DNA from 4 places in the Streptomyces sp. NPDC111606 genome. Region 4 is predicted to be linked to each of the others. Evidence: riboswitches for the same ligand, from Rfam matches in the RefSeq annotation. Region 4 holds a riboswitch; each other region holds the start of a gene.
What was found. Region 4 has a riboswitch for cyclic di-AMP ahead of ACZ7M7_RS10510 (hypothetical protein). Riboswitches for the same ligand answer to the same signal wherever they lie in the genome.
Positions count from the first base shown of each region.

Region 1: it holds a riboswitch for cyclic di-AMP, as region 4 does, so the genes downstream of both, ACZ7M7_RS39795 (transglycosylase SLT domain-containing protein) here and ACZ7M7_RS10510 (hypothetical protein) in region 4, are expected to answer to the same signal.
Region 2: it holds a riboswitch for cyclic di-AMP, as region 4 does, so the genes downstream of both, ACZ7M7_RS29065 (M23 family metallopeptidase) here and ACZ7M7_RS10510 (hypothetical protein) in region 4, are expected to answer to the same signal.
Region 3: it holds a riboswitch for cyclic di-AMP, as region 4 does, so the genes downstream of both, ACZ7M7_RS20700 (C40 family peptidase) here and ACZ7M7_RS10510 (hypothetical protein) in region 4, are expected to answer to the same signal.

Region 1 covers NZ_JBVKBY010000015.1:141,050-143,240, forward strand. The annotation lists gene ACZ7M7_RS39790 (HAD family hydrolase) at 1-161, shown strand, start outside; gene ACZ7M7_RS39795 (transglycosylase SLT domain-containing protein) at 198-962, opposite strand; cyclic di-AMP (ydaO/yuaA leader) riboswitch at 968-1,142, opposite strand; partial or broken gene ACZ7M7_RS39800 (CocE/NonD family hydrolase) at 1,424-2,191, opposite strand, start outside.
Region 2 covers NZ_JBVKBY010000008.1:475,515-477,705, forward strand. The annotation lists gene ACZ7M7_RS29060 (PP2C family protein-serine/threonine phosphatase) at 1-724, shown strand, start outside; cyclic di-AMP (ydaO/yuaA leader) riboswitch at 971-1,128, shown strand; gene ACZ7M7_RS29065 (M23 family metallopeptidase) at 1,140-2,165, shown strand.
Region 3 covers NZ_JBVKBY010000005.1:452,752-454,942, reverse strand. The annotation lists gene ACZ7M7_RS20710 (LysR family transcriptional regulator) at 1-168, opposite strand, end outside; gene ACZ7M7_RS20705 (LysE family translocator) at 270-884, shown strand; gene ACZ7M7_RS20700 (C40 family peptidase) at 950-1,423, opposite strand; cyclic di-AMP (ydaO/yuaA leader) riboswitch at 1,427-1,559, opposite strand; gene ACZ7M7_RS20695 (hypothetical protein) at 1,980-2,191, opposite strand, start outside.
Region 4 covers NZ_JBVKBY010000002.1:588,183-590,373, forward strand. The annotation lists gene ACZ7M7_RS10505 (CBS domain-containing protein) at 38-430, opposite strand; gene ACZ7M7_RS10510 (hypothetical protein) at 890-1,159, opposite strand; cyclic di-AMP (ydaO/yuaA leader) riboswitch at 1,167-1,303, opposite strand; gene ACZ7M7_RS10515 (DNA polymerase Y family protein) at 1,800-2,191, opposite strand, start outside.

The DNA.
Region 1 (2,191 bases), on a different contig from region 4:
TCCCCATGTTCGACTGGGCCGCCCGCGGGGTGGCGATGGCCAATGCGCATCCCGAACTCAAGGCGGTCGCCGACGAGATCACTCTCTCGAACGAGGACGACGGCATCGCCGTCGTCCTCGAGAGGCTGTTCGCGGGGAGCCTGGCCGACTTCGCCCGGTAGGGCATGTCGTCGGCGGCCAGGCTCCCGCGCCAGGGCCTAGTAGGGACCGTTGACGTTGTCGATCGAGCCGTAACGCGCGGCCGCGTAGTTGCACGCGGCCGTGATGTTCGCGACCGGGTCGTAGGGGTCGTACACCGTCCCCGGCACGTGGTACGACGCGAAGGTCGGGTCGATGACCTGCAGGAGGCCCTTGGACGGGGTGCCCGCGACGGCGTTGGAGTCCCAGTTGTTGATGGCCTGGGGGTTGCCGGACGACTCGCGCATGATGTTGCGGTGAATGCCCTCGTAAGAACCCGGAATTCCGTTTTGCGACATTATGTCCAGTGCGTTGCGGATCCAGCCGTCCAGGTTGTTCGGGTAATTCTTCACGGACGACTGGGTGGCCTTGGCGACGTTGGACTTCTTGGCGGGCGCGGACGCCTTGTCGGCCGACTTGCCCGGCGAGCTCGCCTTCTTCGTCGCCCGGACCTCCAGGTCGAGGCCCGGGTGGATCAGACGGGGGTCGTCGCCGACGGCCTTGCGGTTGTCCTTGTAGAGCTGCTTCCAGCCGCCCTGCGCGTCGTACCGGTCGGCGATGCCGTAGAGCGTGTCGCCCTTCTTCGTGGTGTACGCGAGGGTCTTGGCCTTCACGGCGGCCTGGGGAGCGGCCTGCGCGACGGTGGGGGACTGGGCCGGCTGTGCGGCGCTCGCGGTGGTCGCGCTCAGGAGCGGGATGGCGAGGGCGGCGGTACCGGTGCCGGCTGCGATGACGTGCCGGGTGAGCGGGTTGGTGCGGGGGCGGCGGTGCTTGCCTCGGGGCATGGCGCTGTTCCTCTCCGGCGCCTGCGAGGTGAGCTGTCGGGTTCGGGCGGGAGATGCCCGGCCGTGCCACCGTGCGGCGGCGCGACTTCACCCCGAGCCGGTCCGGCGCGCCATCAAGGCGTCCGGTCCAGCGACTTACCTGGGTCCCCCGCTCCTGCCGTGCGTGAGTGAGTTGCGTGGGTGGATGACTCGGGCGGCGGCAGGATTAGGCGTCCGCCCGACTGAGCGGGAACGTATGCGAGAGCACATGTCCGGAACAAGTGCCGTGGTCACCTGTTGGCCGGTTGACCATGGTCTGGTGCGAATGGGGCGCTTGATCCTTTGCGGTTGCCAAGCCTCAACTTGCTCTGGGGGCAAGGGGAGACGTGGGTTTGCCAGGACGGTTCCATGAATCGGCATAAGTGACCCAACTCACTGGCTTCCACAAGAGCGGCAAATCGGGCAATGAATCCAACTCGCCTTTAACCGGCTGTCCGTGGAGTCCGTTTCTCCCATGTCCGGTGGAAAAGTACCTCTTCGCCCTCCATGCAGATCACCTCGTCGGAGGCGATGAAGTCATGCCGGTCGCAGCTGATCTCCGAGCGGGTGCGCACGGTTGCGTCCCACCCCATTCCGGGCGGTGCAGGCGGATCGACCAGTCCGAGCGGGTGCGGGCCGACAGGGGGTCCCACTCGTTGATCGTGTACGTCTCCACTGCGTCCTCGGTGAACTCCAGGCCGTCGGGGTACACGCGCGTGCCGTTGTACCGGGGGTCGACCTTGAGGCGCCACTCGGCCTTGGCCACGTCCCGCACGACGAGGCGCTCGGAGCGGGGCTCGTCCAGCGTGATGGGGGAGTTCACGCCGAGCGGTTCCGCCTGCTCCGGTTCCCCGAAAATGATGGCTGTGCCGTCAGTCGATTCGTCCAACGCACGTGCGCATACCGGAAGTTCCAGCGAGCTTGCCGACGGTTCCAGTTCGAAGCCCGCCGCCGAATCGGGCTGGGGCCAGATCCACGGCCCAGTACGCGGAGGAGACGTCCAGGCGGATGCGGTGGCCGGGCGGGAAGGCATGGCCGATGCCGTTCAGCTCGAAGTTCACGTCCTCGGTCGCGCCCGGCTCCCACGGCACCGTGCGGTCCCGGCCGTGGCGCGCCGACAGGTTCAGCACGCCCCGCGTGACCAGGGTCGAGGAGGCGTCCGGTGCCACGTCGCAGAGCCGGGCGACGACCTGCCCGCGCGGCACCTCCGA
Region 2 (2,191 bases), on a different contig from region 4:
TCAGCGCGCCGTACTGCCCGAGCCGGCCGAGCGGATCGGCGGCTTCCAGATCGCGGCACGGTACGAGGCCGCGCAGGAGGGCGCCTCCATCGGCGGCGACCTGTACGCCGTGCAGGACAGCCCGCACGGCCTGCGGGTCGTCGTGGGGGACGTGCGCGGCAAGGGCATCGGGGCGGTGGGCGCGGTCGCCGTGGTCATCGGGGCCTTCCGGGAGGCCGCCGAGCAGGAGGCCACGCTAGAGGCGGTCGCACAGCGCCTGGAGCGGGCACTGGTGCGCGAGCGCGACCGGCGCGAGTGGGCCGAGTCCGCCGAGGGGTTCACCACCGCCGTACTCGCCGAGCTGCCGCACGGCAGCGGGATCGTGCGCCTCGTCAACCGCGGGCATCCATCGCCCCTGTTGCTGTACGCCGACGGCACCGTGCGCGCGCTGCCCGCCGCCGAGCCCGCGCTGCCGCTCGGCATGCGAGAGCTGGGTGTCTGGCCCGACCGGGCTCAGGAGGCCGACTGCCCGAGCGGGGCCACGCTGCTCCTGTACACCGACGGCCTGAGCGAGGCACGGGACGACGCCGACCGGTTCTACGACCCCGAGGCGGGACTGGCGGGGCGGGCCAACGCCCGTCGGGAGCCGGTCGCGCTCCTCGGCGTCCTCGCGGCGGAGGTGCGGCGGCACTCCGGGGGCGGGATGGCGGACGACATGGCCCTCATCGCCGTACGACGGCCGTGATGCCGTTCCTTGATCCTTGTCACCGGATGTGACCGGGTGACCCCCCTCCGCATAACAACTGACACACCGTCAACACATGTGTGACGCCTGAGCTCTGGCCAACTCGCCCGATTTAGGCCGCTCATGACCTGTAAGTCCAGGCGAAAATCGTTAATGATCAAGTGGAACAGCTTGGAATCCGCACCCCGCGTCTATTAACGTTCGATAACGCAGCGCGGTCGTCCCAGCCGTCACAAGAGGCGGCTCCGTGCGCACGCGCCGAATCTCGAAAGGGAACCGGGGAACCACCACCTTGGGGTGAATCGCGCAACTACCACCGTGAACTCACGGGCGGTATACGCGCGTAGGAGACCTTCCTGCTCCGAACCCGTCAGCTAACCCGGTAGGCGAGAAGGAAGGAAAGGAGTACGCCCACGTGGCGTCCAACCGGCCTGCCCCGCAAGCCCCGTTCGTGCCGAGTCAGCGCAGCACCGACACCTTCGGCTACGACCGCAACCGCACCGACGAGGGCCCGTTCGAGGAGTGGAACCCCACCGCGGAGTCCCTTCGTCCCGTTCGCGGCAGGCATCGCGTCTCCAAGCAGCGCGGCGGGGGACTCGCCCGCAGCTCCACGGTTCTCGGCGTCGGTGTCATAGCCGCCGTCGGCGCGGGCGGCATGGCCAGCGCGAACAGCGGCAAGCCGCCGGTCGCCATCACCATGCCGGACCTGCCCCTGATCTCGGACGACTCCTCCGAGCCTGCCGAGGACGCGGCCACCGCGCTCAGCACCATGGGCGAGACCTACGACGAGACCGCTCAGGGCGGTTCCGACGCCGGTGAGGCGCTGCGGAGCCGGATCATCGCGCAGGCCGAGTACCAGCAGGACCAGATCGACACCAAGGCCGCCGCAGCCGCGGTCGCCGCCGCCGAGAAGGAGGCCGCCGACGCGGCCGCCAAGGCGGAGAAGGAAGCCGAGGCCAAGGCCGCCGCCGCGAAGGCCAAGGCCGAGGAGGAGGCCCGCCAGAAGGCCGAGGCCGAGCGCCTCGCCGAGCTGGCCAAGCAGTACACGCTGCCGACCTCCTCGTACACCCTCACCTCGACCTTCGGGCAGGCCGGCGCCTACTGGTCCTCCGGCTACCACACGGGCCTCGACTTCGCCGCGCCCTCGGGCACGCTGATCAAGGCCGTGCACAGCGGCACGATCACGTTCGCCGGCTGGGACGGCTCGTACGGCTACAAGACCGAGCTCACCCTCGACGACGGCACCGAGGTCTGGTTCGCGCACCAGTCCTCGATCAGCGTGAGCGTCGGCCAGAAGGTCAACACCGGTGACGTCATCGGCCGCGTGGGCGCCACGGGCAACGTGACCGGTGCCCACCTCCACCTCGAGGTGCACCCCGACGGCAGCTCCAGCGGCATCGACCCGCTGGCGTGGCTGCGCGGCAAGGGACTCACGCCCTGAGGTGTTACGGCCTCCGTCCTTCTGAA
Region 3 (2,191 bases), on a different contig from region 4:
CGCCCCGCGGTGGTGCCGTACCAGAAGGGCCGTGCCCGCCTCGCGCTCCAGCTTGGCCAGCTGCTGGGAGAGCGCGGGCGTGGTGTAGCCGAGCCGCTCGGCCGCCCGGGTGATCGAACCCGCCTCGGCGACCGCCACCAGGGCGGCGAGCCTGGTCGGGTCGTACATGCCGGGCTCCTCGTCTGCCGTTCTGCCTTAAGCAATGCTTTAGGGCAGCCCAGGATATTCGACATACCTGCTGAAGGCTGCCGCGCGGCACGCTGGGTGCCATGGACGCTCAGCTCATCGCCTTCACCGGGGTCTCCGCAGGCCTCGTCGCCATGCCCGGTGCCGACTTCACCGTCGTCGTGCGCAACGCCCTCGTCTCCCGCCGGGCCGGCATCGCCTGCGCGTTCGGGATCGGGGCCGGGCTGCTGGTGCATGTGACGCTGGCGGTGCTGGGGGTCGCCGCGGTCCTGGCCGCGGTACCGGCGCTGTTCCGTGTGCTCCAAGTGGTCGGGGGGGTCTATGTGTTGTATCTGGGCGTCCAGACGCTGCGACAGCGGGGCAGTGAAGTGGCGGACACGCGCGAGGACTCCACCGGGCGACCGCTGCGGCAGGGCTTCGTCACCAACGCCCTGAATCCGAAGGCGTCCCTCACCTTCCTCAGCGTGCTGCCCCAGTTCGTGCCCGCGGGCGCTCCGGCCCTGCCCAGGACGCTGCTGCTCGCCCTGATCGTGCTCGCGATCGCGATGGTGTGGTTCCAGGTGGTCGTCCTGCTGGTGGACCGGCTCGGGCGGTGGCTGCGCCGGCCGCGCGCCGCCCGGGCGGTCACGACCGTCACCGGCGTCGCGCTGACGGCCTTCGGCGTGGGACTCCTCGCCGGGCCGCTGACGGCCGTCTGACGGCCTTTCTGGTGCCCCGAGGGCGATGACGGCGTGTCAGGCCGCCGCCATCGCCCCCGGGAGGGTCACTTGACCCGGCCGTACCAGACGCTCCTGGTCCAGATCTTCTGCAGCTTCACCACGTCCCCGCTCTTGGGGGAGTGCCAGATCTTTCCCTTCCCGGCGTAGATGCCGACGTGGTAGACGTACGACCCCGAGTGGAAGAACACCAGGTCTCCGGCCTTGCGGCTCTTGGCGGAGATGTGGCGGGTCTTGTTGTACTGCTGGGCCGCTGTACGGGGCAGTTTCTTGCCCGCTTTCTTGAACGAGTACAGCGTCAGCCCGGAGCAGTCGAACCGGGTCGGCCCCGTGGCGCCCCACTTGTACGGGGAGCCCTTCTTGGAGGCCGCGACCTGAAGTGCCTTCGTCGCCGGTGTGGCCGCCTCAGCTTCGGAGGTGAAGCCGGGTGCCAGTATCGAGCCGCCCACTGCGGCGATGGTGAGAGCCGAGGCCGTGCCGGCCCGGGCCATGAGCGACGGGACACGATTGAGCGCAGTCATGCGCAACCCTTCGTCAGCCGCCTGTGAAGGATGACCTGTCGGATTCGGGCTGGCGAAGTTGCCCGGCCGCGTTGCCGCGGCTTCACCCCAAGGGCTGCTCGGATCGAACGAACGTCCGCTCCGGCGACCCGTCTTGCTCGGGTCCTCCACTCCTGCCGATCCACTCCTGTCGACCGGTCATCCGGGCGGCGGCAGGACTCGGCGTCCGCCCGGACCGCCCCGCCGCTGTGGCGGGGGCTTGTCGTCAGACAGGGATCTTGACGCACGGATGAGCGAAATACCCAACGGAACCGGGGATTTGTGGTGTTAGTCACCACTCACCCGTTCGGGTGGGTACCCGCGTGTTCGAGAGGGTGTCCAGGGGGCGAAGGAGTCCCGGACCAGCGATGGAGCGCCTCGTTCCGCCCTGGGCTCATGCCCGTTGCGCAACCCTGACGGGCCTGTAAAAGGAGCCGTGGCTACGCCGAAAGGGGGTACGCCGTTTGGTGCGTTTCAGCCTTGTTCCGGACGCCTCGTCAGTGGGATCGAGACGTCCGGGACCGGCCTGTACACGTCGTCAACTGTCGGAGCGCGGCGGCACCGTGACACGAGCCGTGCGGCGCTCCCCGTCCAGTACGCGCAGCGCACGCGCGAGCGTGGGGGCGTGCAGCTCCGTCTCGCCCCGCTGATGCATCAGCGCCAGCGCGTCCCGCAGCTCTGCCGCCTTGCGGACGAGCGCCTGGGCGGCACGCAGTCCGCGGTAGGTGTCGCCGTCCTGCGCCGGGTTGA
Region 4 (2,191 bases):
GGCCGGGCCCCTTCGGGGGTCCGGCCCATCCGGCGTCCTAGGCGGGCACGTGCTGCCGTGCGGGTGCCCAGCAGCGGATGATGTCGCGGACCGAGACGATGCCCACGGGTTCCTCGTGGTCCAGGACGATCAGATGCCGGAAGCCGCCGTGCGCCATGGCGCGGGCCGCCTCCTCCAGGGTCCATGACGGGGCCGCGAACACGACGTTGTTGGTGGTGTGGTCGTGGGCGCGCTCGGCGTCCGGGTTCTGTCCGAGGCCGACGGAGTTGAGGATGTCGCGTTCGGTGAGGATGCCGATACCGCCGGCATCGGGGTCGTGGACCACGGCCGCGCCGATCCGACGAGCGGACATCAGCGCGGCAGCCTGGCGAAGGGTGTGGGTGGGGCCGATGGTGAGGACCACGGTGCTCATGGCGTCACGTACGAGCATGGATGGAGCCACCTCCTGAAGTGCCCCCGCACCGTTTGTTCATTGTTTCACAAATTCACAAGTGGGGGGACTCTCAGAGTGACAGGTAAAGAGGGGGTCAACAAGGGGGCGCTCAGTAGCGCTCGTAGTGATCGACTGCCTTGGCATGGTGGGGAGTTGTACCTGCACTTGGCGGGGACCTGCGAGGTTGCAGTCGATGATGGTTGCCGTTTGTCGTCCTGGGCCGTTCTCGGACGGCCCACCGACGGCCCAGCTTCGTGGCGAGCGTGGTAGCGCCTTCCTTCGGAGTTCGCAAGGTCGGGTGGCTGTTACCGATCATGAAAAAGAGGTCTTGGTCTGGGGACCAAGACCTCTCACTACTACGAGCGCCCTTTCGCGGGGTTGCCGCCTAGGGGCCGCTCCGCTGTCGTCCCTGCTTGGTGGTGGGGACTAGTCAAAACTCTTGGCAGTAGGTACCGACTACGACTCCTTGCGGACGTACCTGATGACTCCGAAGATGAAGCCGGACAGCACGATCGTTGCCACTACGCCCGTGCTGATCGCCCCGTAGTACGAGGCGTGATCCATTGTCCTTCGGAGGACGCCAGCGGTGCCGCCACCGATGATCCCCACCAGGATGATGATCACAGCCTCGAACTTCCGGATCTTTTTTGATCCGTCGTCCCCGTTCCCGCCGCTGGAACCGGAACCAGCCCCCGAGGCCTGGGAGCCGTTCTGCGTTGCCGTCATGGCTTTCTCTGCCTTCGTCAGTCGCCTGTGAAGGATGACCTGTCGGATTCGGGCTGGCGAAGTTGCCCGGCCGTGGTGCCCACGGCTTCACCCCAAGGGCTGCTCGTCCCGACCGTGGCTTGGTCGTTCCAGCGACCCGTCATGCTGGGTCCCCCACTCCTGCCGTCTCCGTGTGATCGACTGAATCCGGGGCGACGGCAGGACTCGACGTCCGCCCCGGACCGCCCCGCCGTTCAGGTAGCGAGGCTGTCTCGTGGGATGGATAGTGACTCAGGTCTCAGCGAAACGCCCAACCGAAACAGGTGTTTGTGGCGATACTCACCAACGAAGTATTTGGTAGGACAATCTGACTAATCTGCCCTGGTCAAACGGATGTTGACACTCCGTCAGAGGTGCTGGTTGAGCTTGGCAGGTGGATGCGCGTAGATACTCCCGGAGGGTCTTCAGTGTGAGTCGTTGCCCGGGATATGGATGTACGCGACACTCATGGGCGGCTCCGGGCGCTCACCATGTCTTGGGGGCGATTGCGCCGGCGCAGCAGCAAGTCCTCTATGGAGGGCCAGTGCGGCAGCGCTGTGCCGAATCGAGCGCGAGCCCGGGCGGGTTGAGGACCACAACTGACCTCCAGGAGCGGCTCGGGTCACGAGGCGCGGCGGAAGACGGTGGCGGGGCCGATGATGCGGGGGCCGAACTTGTCGCGGACGCGGTCGATGGCCGCTTCGGCGATGAGTCGGCACTCGCGGGCTTCGTCGAAGGTGATCTGGGTTGCGACTTGGTCGGCGTCGATGAGGTCCTCGCCCTTGAGGGCCAGCGCAGTCAGGCGTCCGCGTTGCAGGCCGGCCGCGTCCATGAGCTGGTAGGCGATGAGGCGCAGGTCGTCGTCGTGTCCGGACGGTTCGGCGAGGCGACGGGTCTTCTCCCAGCGGCCGCCACCGGCGAACGTCAGTGTGAGGGTGAGCGCACGGGCCGCCTGGTCGCGGCCGCGCAGCAGTTGCCCGAGGCTCACAACGAGGTCGAGGAGGGCGGCGCGGG